2 regions of the Acidovorax sp. PRC11 genome follow, and region 1 is predicted to be linked to the other one. Evidence: riboswitches for the same ligand, from Rfam matches in the RefSeq annotation. Region 1 holds a riboswitch; the other holds the start of a gene.
The links. Region 1 has a riboswitch for manganese ahead of mntP (manganese efflux pump MntP). Riboswitches for the same ligand answer to the same signal wherever they lie in the genome.

Region 1 (5,187 bases):
CGAGGAACTGGCGGAAGGCATGGGCGGTGGTCGCGAAGCCGGTGGGCACGCGCACGCCGTCGGGCAGCTGGGAGATCATCTCGCCGAGGGAGGCGTTCTTGCCACCCACCGACTCGACGTCGGTCATTCTCAGGTTCTCAAACGGAACGACCAGGGCGGTCGATTCGAACAGTGCAGACATGGGAAAGCTCCAGAAGTTGAAACCGGGTCTGCGCGCCGCACAAGGCCGCCCGCGCGCGGGGGCGGGCTGGCGGGGGCGCCGTCGTCACGCATGCACGGCGCGCTGTGGCTTGGCTGTTCTGGTTGTAGGCCGGGCGCGTGCATGGTGGAAATGGGAATAATGGGCGCGATTGTAGGGCGGCCGGCCGCGAGGCGCTTGTGGGACATCACCGGCGTCCCGGTCCAGCCACCCCCGAGCGAATCGATCCACCCCGGAAAGCCCCGACCCACCCATGCACACGCGCACCGTATTCTTCATCTCCGACGGCACCGGCATCACGGCGGAAACCTTCGGCAACGCCATCCTGGCGCAGTTCGACATCAAGCCGCGCCACGTGCGCCTGCCCTTCATCGACACCGAGGACAAGGCCCACCAGGCCGTGCGCCGCATCAACCACACGGCCGAGCTGGAGGGCAAGAAGCCCGTCGTCTTCACCACGCTGGTCAACATGAGCGTGCTGCGCATCATCCAGGAGAACTGCAAGGGCATGCTGCTGGACATGTTCGGCACCTTCATCCGCCCGCTGGAGGGCGAGCTGGGCATCAAGTCGCTGCACCGCGTGGGCCGCTTCGCGGACGTGAGCCTGAGCAAGGAATACACCGACCGCATCGAGGCGATCAACTTCAGCCTGGACCACGACGACGGCCAGAGCCACCGCGACCTGGACGGCGCCGACGTGATCCTGGTGGGCGTGTCGCGCAGCGGCAAGACCCCGACCAGCCTCTACCTGGCGATGCAGTGCGGCCTGAAGGTGGCCAACTACCCGCTCATACCGGAAGACTTCGACCGCAAGCAGCTGCCGCCCGCGCTGGAGCCGCACCGCAAGAAGATCTTCGGGCTCACCATCCTGCCCGAGCGGCTCTCGCAGATCCGCAACGAGCGCCGGCCGGGCTCGAAGTACGCCGACCTCATGAACTGCCGCCACGAGGTGGCCGAGGCGGAGGCGATGATGCGGCGCTCGGGCATCCGCTGGCTCTCCACCACCACCAAGAGCATCGAGGAGATCGCGACGACGATCCTGCAGGAAGTGCGGCCGGAACGGCTGGTGTACTGATTCGCCCGCTCAGGCCACCGTGAGGTGCTCGAAGAGGATCAGCGACCCGATCCCGATGAGCAGGACGCCGCCCAGGCCCTCGGCCCAGCGGCCCACGACGGCTCCCAGCAGGCGGCCGACCATGACGCCCAGCGTGACCATGGTGAAGGTCGCCAGGCCGATGGCCACGGCCACCACGGCGATGTTCACGTCGAGGAAGGCGAGGCCCACGCCGACCGCCATCGCGTCGATGCTGGTGGCGAAACCGGTCACCGCCAGGAGCCAGAATCCGTGCCGGCTCGGCTTCTCGGCCTCCATCTCCCCGGGGCTTTTCATCGACGCGATCAGCATGTGGCCGCCCAGGCACACCAGGAGCACGAACGCGATCCAGTGGTCCCAGGCCTTGACGTAATCCGACGCCATCGAGCCCAGCGCCCATCCGGCGACGGGCGTGAGCGCTTCGATCACGCCGAAGATGGCGCCGGTGCGCAGCGCTTCGGACCAGCGGGGTTTGAGGAGGGCGGTGCCCTTGCCGACGGCGGCGGCGAAGGCGTCGGTCGACATGGCGAAGGCCAGCACCGAAATGGCAGCGAGATTCATGGGGAAGACAACTTGTGATCGGCCGGGCACGAGCGCAACGGCACGCCATCGCTGCCCGGCCTGCGCCGCGATGGAGTGCCGATGGTCTCGCCAACCGATCAACGGATGCCGGCGCCACGGCATGCGGGATGCCGAGTGTGTTGACGCAGGCGCCTTCAGCGGTGAAGGCAGGCTACTCCCCAAGGGAGCCGCGATTCTAGAAGAGGCTGGGCGAACGCACGCCCATGGCCCCGACGGCAGGAAGCCTACTGGAAACGGGTCGCATTCCTGGCCGGTACGTTGCGCCCAGCCCCATCGCCACCTCGCTGCCGTAGAAGCGAACGCTGGATTCTTGCATGGACACGCCAGCCGGCAGGGCTGCCACGGGATTCTTGCAGAAGACGTTAGGCAGCCAGGGGCGTGCAGAATGCGCGTTCAAAACAAACAGAGAGGGAGTGCCGACATGGCCCGAAGACGAGGAAAAACATCCGCCATCGATGACCTGATGGAACTGGTGGCGCTGCTGCCCTGGTGGGCGGGCGTGCTGCTGGCCATCGTGAGCTATCTGGTGCTGCACCGCTGGGCGAATGCGCCGTTGCCGGTGGCGAGCTCGCCGCAGGACATCGCCGGCATGGCCACCAGCAGCATTTGGCGCGGGCTGGCCTATGGCGGCCAGTTCCTGCTGCCGTTCGTGTGTGCGATGGGGGCCCTCGCTTCCGCCCTGCGCCGCCGCGAGCGCCGCCGGCTGATCGACACCGCAGCCCGCAACCCAGCCGCCGACGCCCTGCATGGGATGACGTGGCAGGCGTTCGAAGTGCTCGTGGGCGAAAGCTTCCGAAGGCAGGGGTACCTCGTGGAAGAGACGGGCGGCGGTGGCGCGGACGGCGGCGTCGACCTCGTGCTCGGCAAGGGCGGCGACCGGTTCCTCGTGCAGTGCAAGCAGTGGAAGGCCTTCAAGGTCGGCGTGACCGTGGTGCGCGAGCTCTACGGGGTGATGGCCGCGCGGGGCGCCGCGGGCGGCTTCGTCGTCACCTCGGGCCGCTTCACGCAGGAGGCCACGGACTTCGCCAGCGGGCGGAACATCCGGCTCATCGACGGCGAGGCATTGCTGCAGTGGATACGGCAGGGGCGATCGCCGGCGCGTTCGCATCCGCATTCGCCTTCACAGCCGGCAGCGGCGCACGCTCCGCGGGCCCCCAGGGAGCCGACCATGGACGCACCGCCCCCTGCGCCGGCTTCCACTCCCGCTCCTGCTCAGTCCCCTGCACCCGTATCTGCACCAGATCCCGCGACGGCGCCGTCATGCCCGGCCTGCGCACAGCCGATGGTGCGCCGGGTCGCCAAGCGCGGGGCCTCGGCAGGGCATGCGTTCTGGGGATGTTCGGCGTACCCGCGGTGCCGGGGTACCAAGCCGATGTGATTTTCCGGGTGGGGTCACAATAACAGCACCGCTTGCCAACCGCAGGGCCCCGGACGCCTTGCCGCCGAAGCTTCAGACGGCCCAGGCGCTCACTGCAGCGCTTCCGGCGCCGTGTGCCACAGCCGCCGCTGCAGCTCCGCCGCACTCGGGCCGGCCGGCACCGCAGCCCCCTCCCCCGCCGCCAGGCCCAGCCGCCGGGACCAGCGGTTGTTCAGGTTGCCCGCCATGGTGCGGAAATGCGGCGACAGGCCCTCCATGCGCGCGAGGCTCTCCAGGTGGGCGGCAATCTTGCGGCCCATGGCTTCGCGATCGCCCGTGCGCTCGGTGTGCGCATAGCCGGTCATGAGCGCCAGCGTGCCGGCCAGCAGCGCTTCGGCACAGGGCAGGCCCGGCTCGGCCTCGGAGGGGTGCAGCAGCGGGTTGGCGGATGGACGGGAAGCGTCGGACATGCAGGGAAACTCCTGGGTGCGTTGGTGTGGCTGGCTGCGGGCAGTATATGAGAATGAATATCAATCACAAAATGCCGCCGCGAACCCTTTCCACCGGCAGGGATGCCGGCCAGGACCACCACCGCGGGCCAACGAAAAAGGGAGCGGCATCGCCGCTCCCTTGTCCTTCCGTGGCGCAGGGCGCCATCAGGCCGGGGCCGTGGTGCGGATCAGGTGGTCGAACGCACCCAGGGCCGCCTTCGCGCCGTCGCCGGCCGCGATGATGATCTGCTTGTACGGCACCGTGGTGCAGTCACCGGCCGCGAACACGCCCGGCACGCTGGTGCGGCCATGCGAATCGACCACGATTTCGCCGAAGCGCGACAGCTCCACCGTTCCGCGCAGCCAGTCGGTGTTGGGCAGCAGGCCGATCTGCACGAAGATGCCCTCCACGGCCAGCACGTGGTGCTCTTCGGTGGTGCGGTCCTGGTAGCTCAGGCCGGTCACGCGGTTGCCGTCGCCCTTCACCTCGGTGGTCTGGGCGTTGAGGATCACGTCCACGTTCGGCAGGCTGCGCAGCTTGCGCTGCAGCACGGCATCGGCCTTCAGCTCGCCCGCGAACTCCAGCACGGTGACGTGGGCCACCACGCCGGCCAGGTCGATCGCGGCTTCGACGCCAGAGTTGCCGCCGCCGATCACCGCCACGCGCTTGCCCTTGAAGAGCGGGCCGTCGCAGTGCGGGCAGTAGGTGACGCCCTTGGTGCGGTACTGCTCCTCGCCCGGCACGTTCATGTTGCGCCAGCGCGCGCCGGTGGAGATGATCACGGTGCGCGACGAGAGCGTGCCGCCGTTCTCCAGCTCGACCTCGACCAGGCCGCCTTCGGTGGCGGCGGGGCGCAGCGCGCGGGCACGCTGCAGGTTCATCAGGTCGACCTCGTAGTCGCGCACGTGCTGCTCCAGCGCGGCGGCGAACTTCGGGCCGTCGGTCTTGCTGACCGAGATGTAGTTCTCGATGTCGAGCGTGTCGTTCACCTGGCCGCCGAAGCGCTCGGCCGCGATGCCGGTGCGGATGCCCTTGCGTGCGGCATAGACGGCCGCCGCGGCGCCGGCCGGGCCGCCGCCGACGATCAGCACGTCATACGGTGCCTTGGCCGACAGCTTGGCGGCTTCGCGCTTCGCGGCGCCGGTGTCGAGCTTGGCGACGATCTCCTCGATGGTCATGCGGCCGGAGCCGAACACCTGGCCGTTGAGGAACACCATGGGCACGGCCATGATCTCGCGGTCGGTCACTTCCTGCTGGAAGGTGCCGCCCTCGATCACGGTGGTGCGGATGCGGGGGTTGAGGATCGCCATGAGCGACAGCGCCTGCACCACGTCCGGGCAGTTGTGGCAGGTGAGGCTCATGTAGACCTCGAAATCGAAGTCGCCGTCGAGCGCCTGCACCTGCTCGATCACGTCCTGCTCCACCTTCGGGGGATGGCCGCCCGTCCAGAGCAGCGCCAGCACC
Region 2 (5,187 bases), on a different contig from region 1:
TGGCCCACAGGCCCTGCCCCTCGCCCCGCCGGCGCGCGCCCACCAGCAGCAGCCCGGCCGCCATCACCAGCGATCCCACCACGGTCATCGCCAGCAGGGTCGGCAGGTGCAGCAGGGGCTGGGACGGCATGGCGCGGAACGGAAAAAAGAACGGTCGTGCGGGGGCGCAGAATAAGCGAACGCGCCGCCACGCGCCACCGCCCCGGGCAACCCGCTGCGCGAATTCCGGCGTGCAGCGCGCCGCGGGCGTCAGTCGTGCTCGAAATGGAACACGGCCGTGCCGGCCAGCGCGTTCGGCAGGAAGCGCACCTCCCGCCCGCGCTGCAGGCCGAACGCGTCGAGCACGCGCAGGCGGTTCTTGTGCGCCAGCACCTCGAAATCCTTGAACGTTCCGACGCGGATGTTCGGCGTGTCGTACCACTGGTAGGGCAGCCGGCGCGTGACGGGCATGCGCCCGCGCAGCACCGACAGCCGGTTCGGCCAGTGCGCGAAGTTCGGGAACGCGACGATGCCCGCCCGCCCGACGCGCGCCGTCTCGCGCAGCATCACCTCGGCGTTGCGCAGGTGCTGCAGCGTGTCGATCTGCAGCACCACGTCGAACGAGTTGTCGCCGAACATCGCGAGGCCTTCGTCGAGGTTCAGCTGCACCACGTTCACGCCGCGGCGCACGCAGGCGAGCACGTTGTCGTCGGCGATCTCCACGCCGTAGCCGCTGCAGCCGCGCTCGCGCTGCAGCATGTCGAGCAGCGCGCCGTCGCCGCAGCCCAGGTCGAGCACGCGCGCGCCGTGGGGCACGAGCCGCGCGATCGCGTGCATGGTGGATGGATCGCTCATGCTGCGGACTCCCTGGCAATGCCGTCGAAATAGGAACGCATCAGGTTCATGTAGCGCGCATCGTCCAGCAGGAAGGCGTCGTGGCCGTGCGGCGCGTCGATTTCCGCGTAGCTCACGTCCCGCCGGTTCTCCAGCAGCGCCTTGACGATCTCCCGGCTGCGCGCGGGCGAGAAGCGCCAGTCGGTGGTGAAGCTCACCAGCAGAAAGCGCGCGTGGGCGCGGGCCAGCGCCCGCGTGAGGTTGCCGCCGAACGCGAGCGCCGGATCGAAGTAGTCCAGGGCCCGGGTGATGAGCAGGTAGGTGTTGGCGTCGAAGTAATCGCTGAACTTGTCGCCCTGGTAGCGCAGGTAGCTCTCGATCTGGAACTCGATGTCCTGCGTGCTGTAGAGGTAAGACCCCGCGCCCGGCACCGGCGCGTCGCCGTCCGCCAGGGGGGCCGTGGCGCCAGGGACCGCGCGATCGAGCACCCGGCTCCGGAGCTGCCGGCCGAACTTCTCGTTCATTACGTCGTCCGACAGGTAGGTGATGTGGCCGATCATGCGGGCGATGCGCAGGCCGCGCTTCGGAATGGTGCCGTGGCGGTAGAAGTGCCCGCCGTGGAAGTCCGGGTCGGTGACGATCGCGCGGCGCGCCACCTCGTTGAACGCGATGTTCTCGGCGGTGAGGTTGGGCGCGCTCGCCACCACCACGGCATGGCGCATGCGGTCGGGGTACTGCAGCGTCCACGACAGCGCCTGCATGCCGCCCAGGCTGCCGCCCAGCACCGCGGCGAGCTGCTGCACGCCCAGGCGGTCCAGCAGCCGCGCCTGGGCGTTCACCCAATCCTCCACCGTCACCACGGGGAAATCGGCGCCGTACACCTCGCCGGTGTCCGGGTGCGTGTGCATCGGCCCGGTGGAGCCGAAGCACGAACCCAGGTTGTTGATGCCGATCACGAAGAAGCGGTCGGTGTCCACCGGCTTGCCCGGGCCGATCATGTTGTCCCACCAGCCCTCGCTGCGGGCCTGCCCCTCGTAGACCCCGGCCACGTGGTGCGACGCGTTGAGCGCATGGCACACCAGCACCGCGTTGGAGCGGTCGGCGTTCAGCGTGCCGTAGGTTTCGTAGGCGAGCGTGTAGTCGCGGATCGACGCGCCTCCCTGCAGGGGCAGCGGCTCCGCGAAATGCATGGATTGCGGTGTGGCGATGAACGACATGGATGAAAAAAACCCGGCATCGCTAAAAACGAGGCCGGGTCGTCGCACTGCACCAACGGTCGGGTCTTTAGCTGGATTTATAAAGCGCCCGCAAGCGGTGGCAAATCGGCGCGTGTGCGGCAATTATGCCAAAGGACCGGCGGCCGGTGCGAACAGCGCGGCGAGCCCGAGCACCAGGAAGATGACGGCCGACACCACGTGCACCGCGCGGATCGGCACGCGCCGCGTGATGCGTTCGCCCAGCCAGACCACGGGCGCGTTGGCGAGCATCATGCCGAGCGTGGTGCCCGCCACCACCCAGAAGTACGCGCTGTACTGCGCGGCCAGCATCACCGTGGCGATCTGGGTCTTGTCGCCCATCTCGGCGAGGAAGAACGCCACCAGCGTGGTGCCGAACACGCCGAAGCGCGGGGTGCCGCCGGTTTCGTCGTCGTCGAGCTTGTCGGGGATCAGCATCCACACGGCCATCGCGATGAACGACAGGCCGAGGATCCAGCGCAGCATCTGCGGCCCGATGACGGTGGTGACCCAGGCGCCCACGGCACCGGCGAGCGCATGGTTGGCGGTGGTGGCCGCGAGGATGCCCAGCACGATGGGCCAGGGCTTGCGGAAGCGGGCCGCGAGCACGAGCGAGAGGAGCTGGGTCTTGTCGCCCATTTCCGCGAGCGCGACGATGGACGTGGATACGAGGAAGGCTTCCATGGGGTGGGGGTTTATCCGGCCGGATAAAGCGGACAGCATCGACTGCGCCCCGACTCCGGCCTGTGGATCGGTGCGCAGCCAATGGTCTCGCCCAGTTCGGTCGAACCGCATGCGCCATGGGCCGCGCAGGCCCAAGTTTGTTGACGCATGCCCCCGTGCGCGCGGTGCGCCGGGCGGGCTACTCCCCAGAGACTGCCGCGATTGTAGTGCGCGGGAGCGGGCCCGGACGCCGGAAAGTGCGGGTAAATACCCACAATGAACGTTGCAGGCACGCCAATTTCCTTGCGCCGATCCGGATCACATGGTTGATAATGGTCTTGCTTTTCTGCTTGCAGGAATGCAGTTGCGGTGATTGTCGGTTTCGCGTCTCTGAGATCGTCACAGGTTTGCTGGTTGCGTCGGGCTCCATCGCGTTTTCATGTTTTTTTTAGGAGTCCTTCATGGGCAACAAACTCTACGTGGGCAACCTGCCCTATTCCTTCCGCGATGAAGACCTGCAACAGACGTTCAGCCAGTACGGTTCCGTCTCCAGCGCCAAGGTCATGATGGAACGTGACACCGGCCGTTCGAAGGGCTTCGGCTTCGTCGAAATGGGCAGCGATGCCGAGGCGCAAGCCGCCATCCAGGGCGCGCACGGCCAGAACTTCGGCGGCCGCGACCTGGTCGTGAACGAAGCCCGTCCGATGGAAGCCCGCCCCCCCCGCAGCGGTGGTTTCGGTGGCGGCAATGGTGGCGGCGGCTACGGCGGCGGTGGCCGCAGCGGTGGCGGCGGCGGCTACGGTGGTGGCAATGGCGGCGGCGGCTACGGCGGCGGCCGCGGCTACTGATCGGCCGGCGACCACCTGGTTGCCAAAAGATACAAAAAAGGGTCCCTCGGGACCCTTTTTTTATTCATGCGAGCTACAAACGGACGCTTGGGAACGCTTGATCTCCCCCCCCACTTATGGCCCATAATGCTTCGGCGAAAAATCTTTTTTTCGCGTTGCATTGCGGGGATCCGTCAGTTTCGCGCGCAGGGGCTCTTTGCGACCGTCCGGCTGCGTTTTCGGGACTCCATCGCTTTTTCCATGTGTTTTTGAGGAGTCCCGTGATGGGCAACAAACTGTACGTCGGCAACCTGCCGTACTCCGTGCGCGACAGCGATCTGGAGCAGGCTTTCTCCCAGTTCGGCGCCGTGACCAGCGCAAAGGTGATGATGGAGCGCGACACCGGCCGCTCGAAGGGCTTCGGCTTCGTCGAGATGGCCAGTGACCCGGAGGCGCAGGCCGCCATCGAAGGCATGAACGGCCAGTCCCTGGGTGGCCGCAGCATCGTCGTGAACGAAGCCCGTCCGATGGAAGCGCGTCCGCCCCGCAGCGGTGGCGGCTTCGGCGGCGGTGGTGGTGGTGGCGGCGGCTACGGCGGCGGTGGCCGCAGCGGTGGCGGTGGCTACGGTGGCGGCGGTGGTGGTGGTTACGGCGGTGGCCGTGGCGACGGCGGCGGCGGCGGCGGCTACGGTGGTGGCCGTGACGGTGGCGGCGGCGGCGGTGGATACGGCGGCCGCGGCGACGGCGGCTTCCGCAGCCCCTACGGCTCCGGCGCCCGCAATGGCGGCGGCGGTGGTGGCCGCGGCGGCTACGGCAACGGTGGTGGCGGCAACGGCGGCTACTGATCGGCCGCACGGCGACCGCGGAACCGGCAGAGCGACATCTGCCGGGTTCCCAGCAAAGGCTCCCAACGGGGGCCTTTTCTTTTTCTTCTCTTGTCGCTCCCTGCTTCACCCGCGCCCGGCCCCGCCCTCCGCGGCGCCGCGCCGGTGCTTGCGCGGACGCCCGGCCAGCAGGCGGTCGAACCAGGCGTTGGGCAGTGCGCGCAGCAGCTTGGCCACCACGCCCATCTGCCAGGGGATCACGCGGTAGCTGGCCCCGGCAGCGATGGCCGCATGGGCCTTGTCCGCGAAATCGCCGGGCTGCATGAGGAAGGGCATGGCATAGCGGTTCTGCCGCGTGAGCGGCGTGTCGATGTAGCCCGGGCAGATCGTCACCACGCGCACGCCGCTGGCGCGCAGCTCGCCCCGCAGGCTCTCGCAATAGCTGATGGTGGCGGCCTTGCTCGCGCAATAGGCGCCGTGCCCCGGCAGCCCGCGGATGCCGGCCACGCTGCCGATCCCCACCAGCGTGCCGCTGCCGCGCTGCACCATGGACGCGATGAACGGATGGAAGGTGGCCGCCATGCCCAGGTTGTTGGTGGCGAACGTCTGCGCCATCACGTCGAGGTCGCTCCGCTCGGCGGTGTCCATGCCCACGCTGATGCCGGCGTTGGCGATCACCACATGAGGCACGCCCTGCTCCGCGATGCAGGCCGCGCCCGCCGCGACGATGTCGTCCGGCCGCGAGACATCCGCACCGTAGATGCGGAAGTCGTCCGCGCCCAGCCCGCCGGCCTGCGCCCAGGCCTGGATGTCCGCCGTGCGCCG

Region 2: linked by a shared signal. The riboswitch ahead of Q9R47_RS02840 (TMEM165/GDT1 family protein) and the one ahead of mntP (manganese efflux pump MntP) in region 1 are both predicted to bind manganese.

What each region holds. Positions count from the first base shown of each region.
Region 1 is NZ_JAUZUQ010000011.1:139,551-144,737, reverse strand. It holds gene ppsA (phosphoenolpyruvate synthase) at 1-181, opposite strand, end outside; gene Q9R47_RS14475 (pyruvate, water dikinase regulatory protein) at 453-1,274, shown strand; gene mntP (manganese efflux pump MntP) at 1,284-1,853, opposite strand; yybP-ykoY riboswitch at 1,868-2,036, opposite strand; gene Q9R47_RS14465 (restriction endonuclease) at 2,296-3,252, shown strand; gene Q9R47_RS14460 (hypothetical protein) at 3,342-3,701, opposite strand; gene ahpF (alkyl hydroperoxide reductase subunit F) at 3,888-5,187, opposite strand, start outside.
Region 2 is NZ_JAUZUQ010000002.1:161,147-166,333, reverse strand. It holds gene Q9R47_RS02855 (diguanylate cyclase) at 1-130, opposite strand, end outside; gene metW (methionine biosynthesis protein MetW) at 250-834, opposite strand; gene Q9R47_RS02845 (homoserine O-acetyltransferase) at 831-2,030, opposite strand; gene Q9R47_RS02840 (TMEM165/GDT1 family protein) at 2,154-2,732, opposite strand; yybP-ykoY riboswitch at 2,826-2,936, opposite strand; gene Q9R47_RS02835 (RNA-binding protein) at 3,173-3,559, shown strand; gene Q9R47_RS02830 (RNA-binding protein) at 3,823-4,383, shown strand; gene Q9R47_RS02825 (SDR family oxidoreductase) at 4,489-5,187, opposite strand, start outside.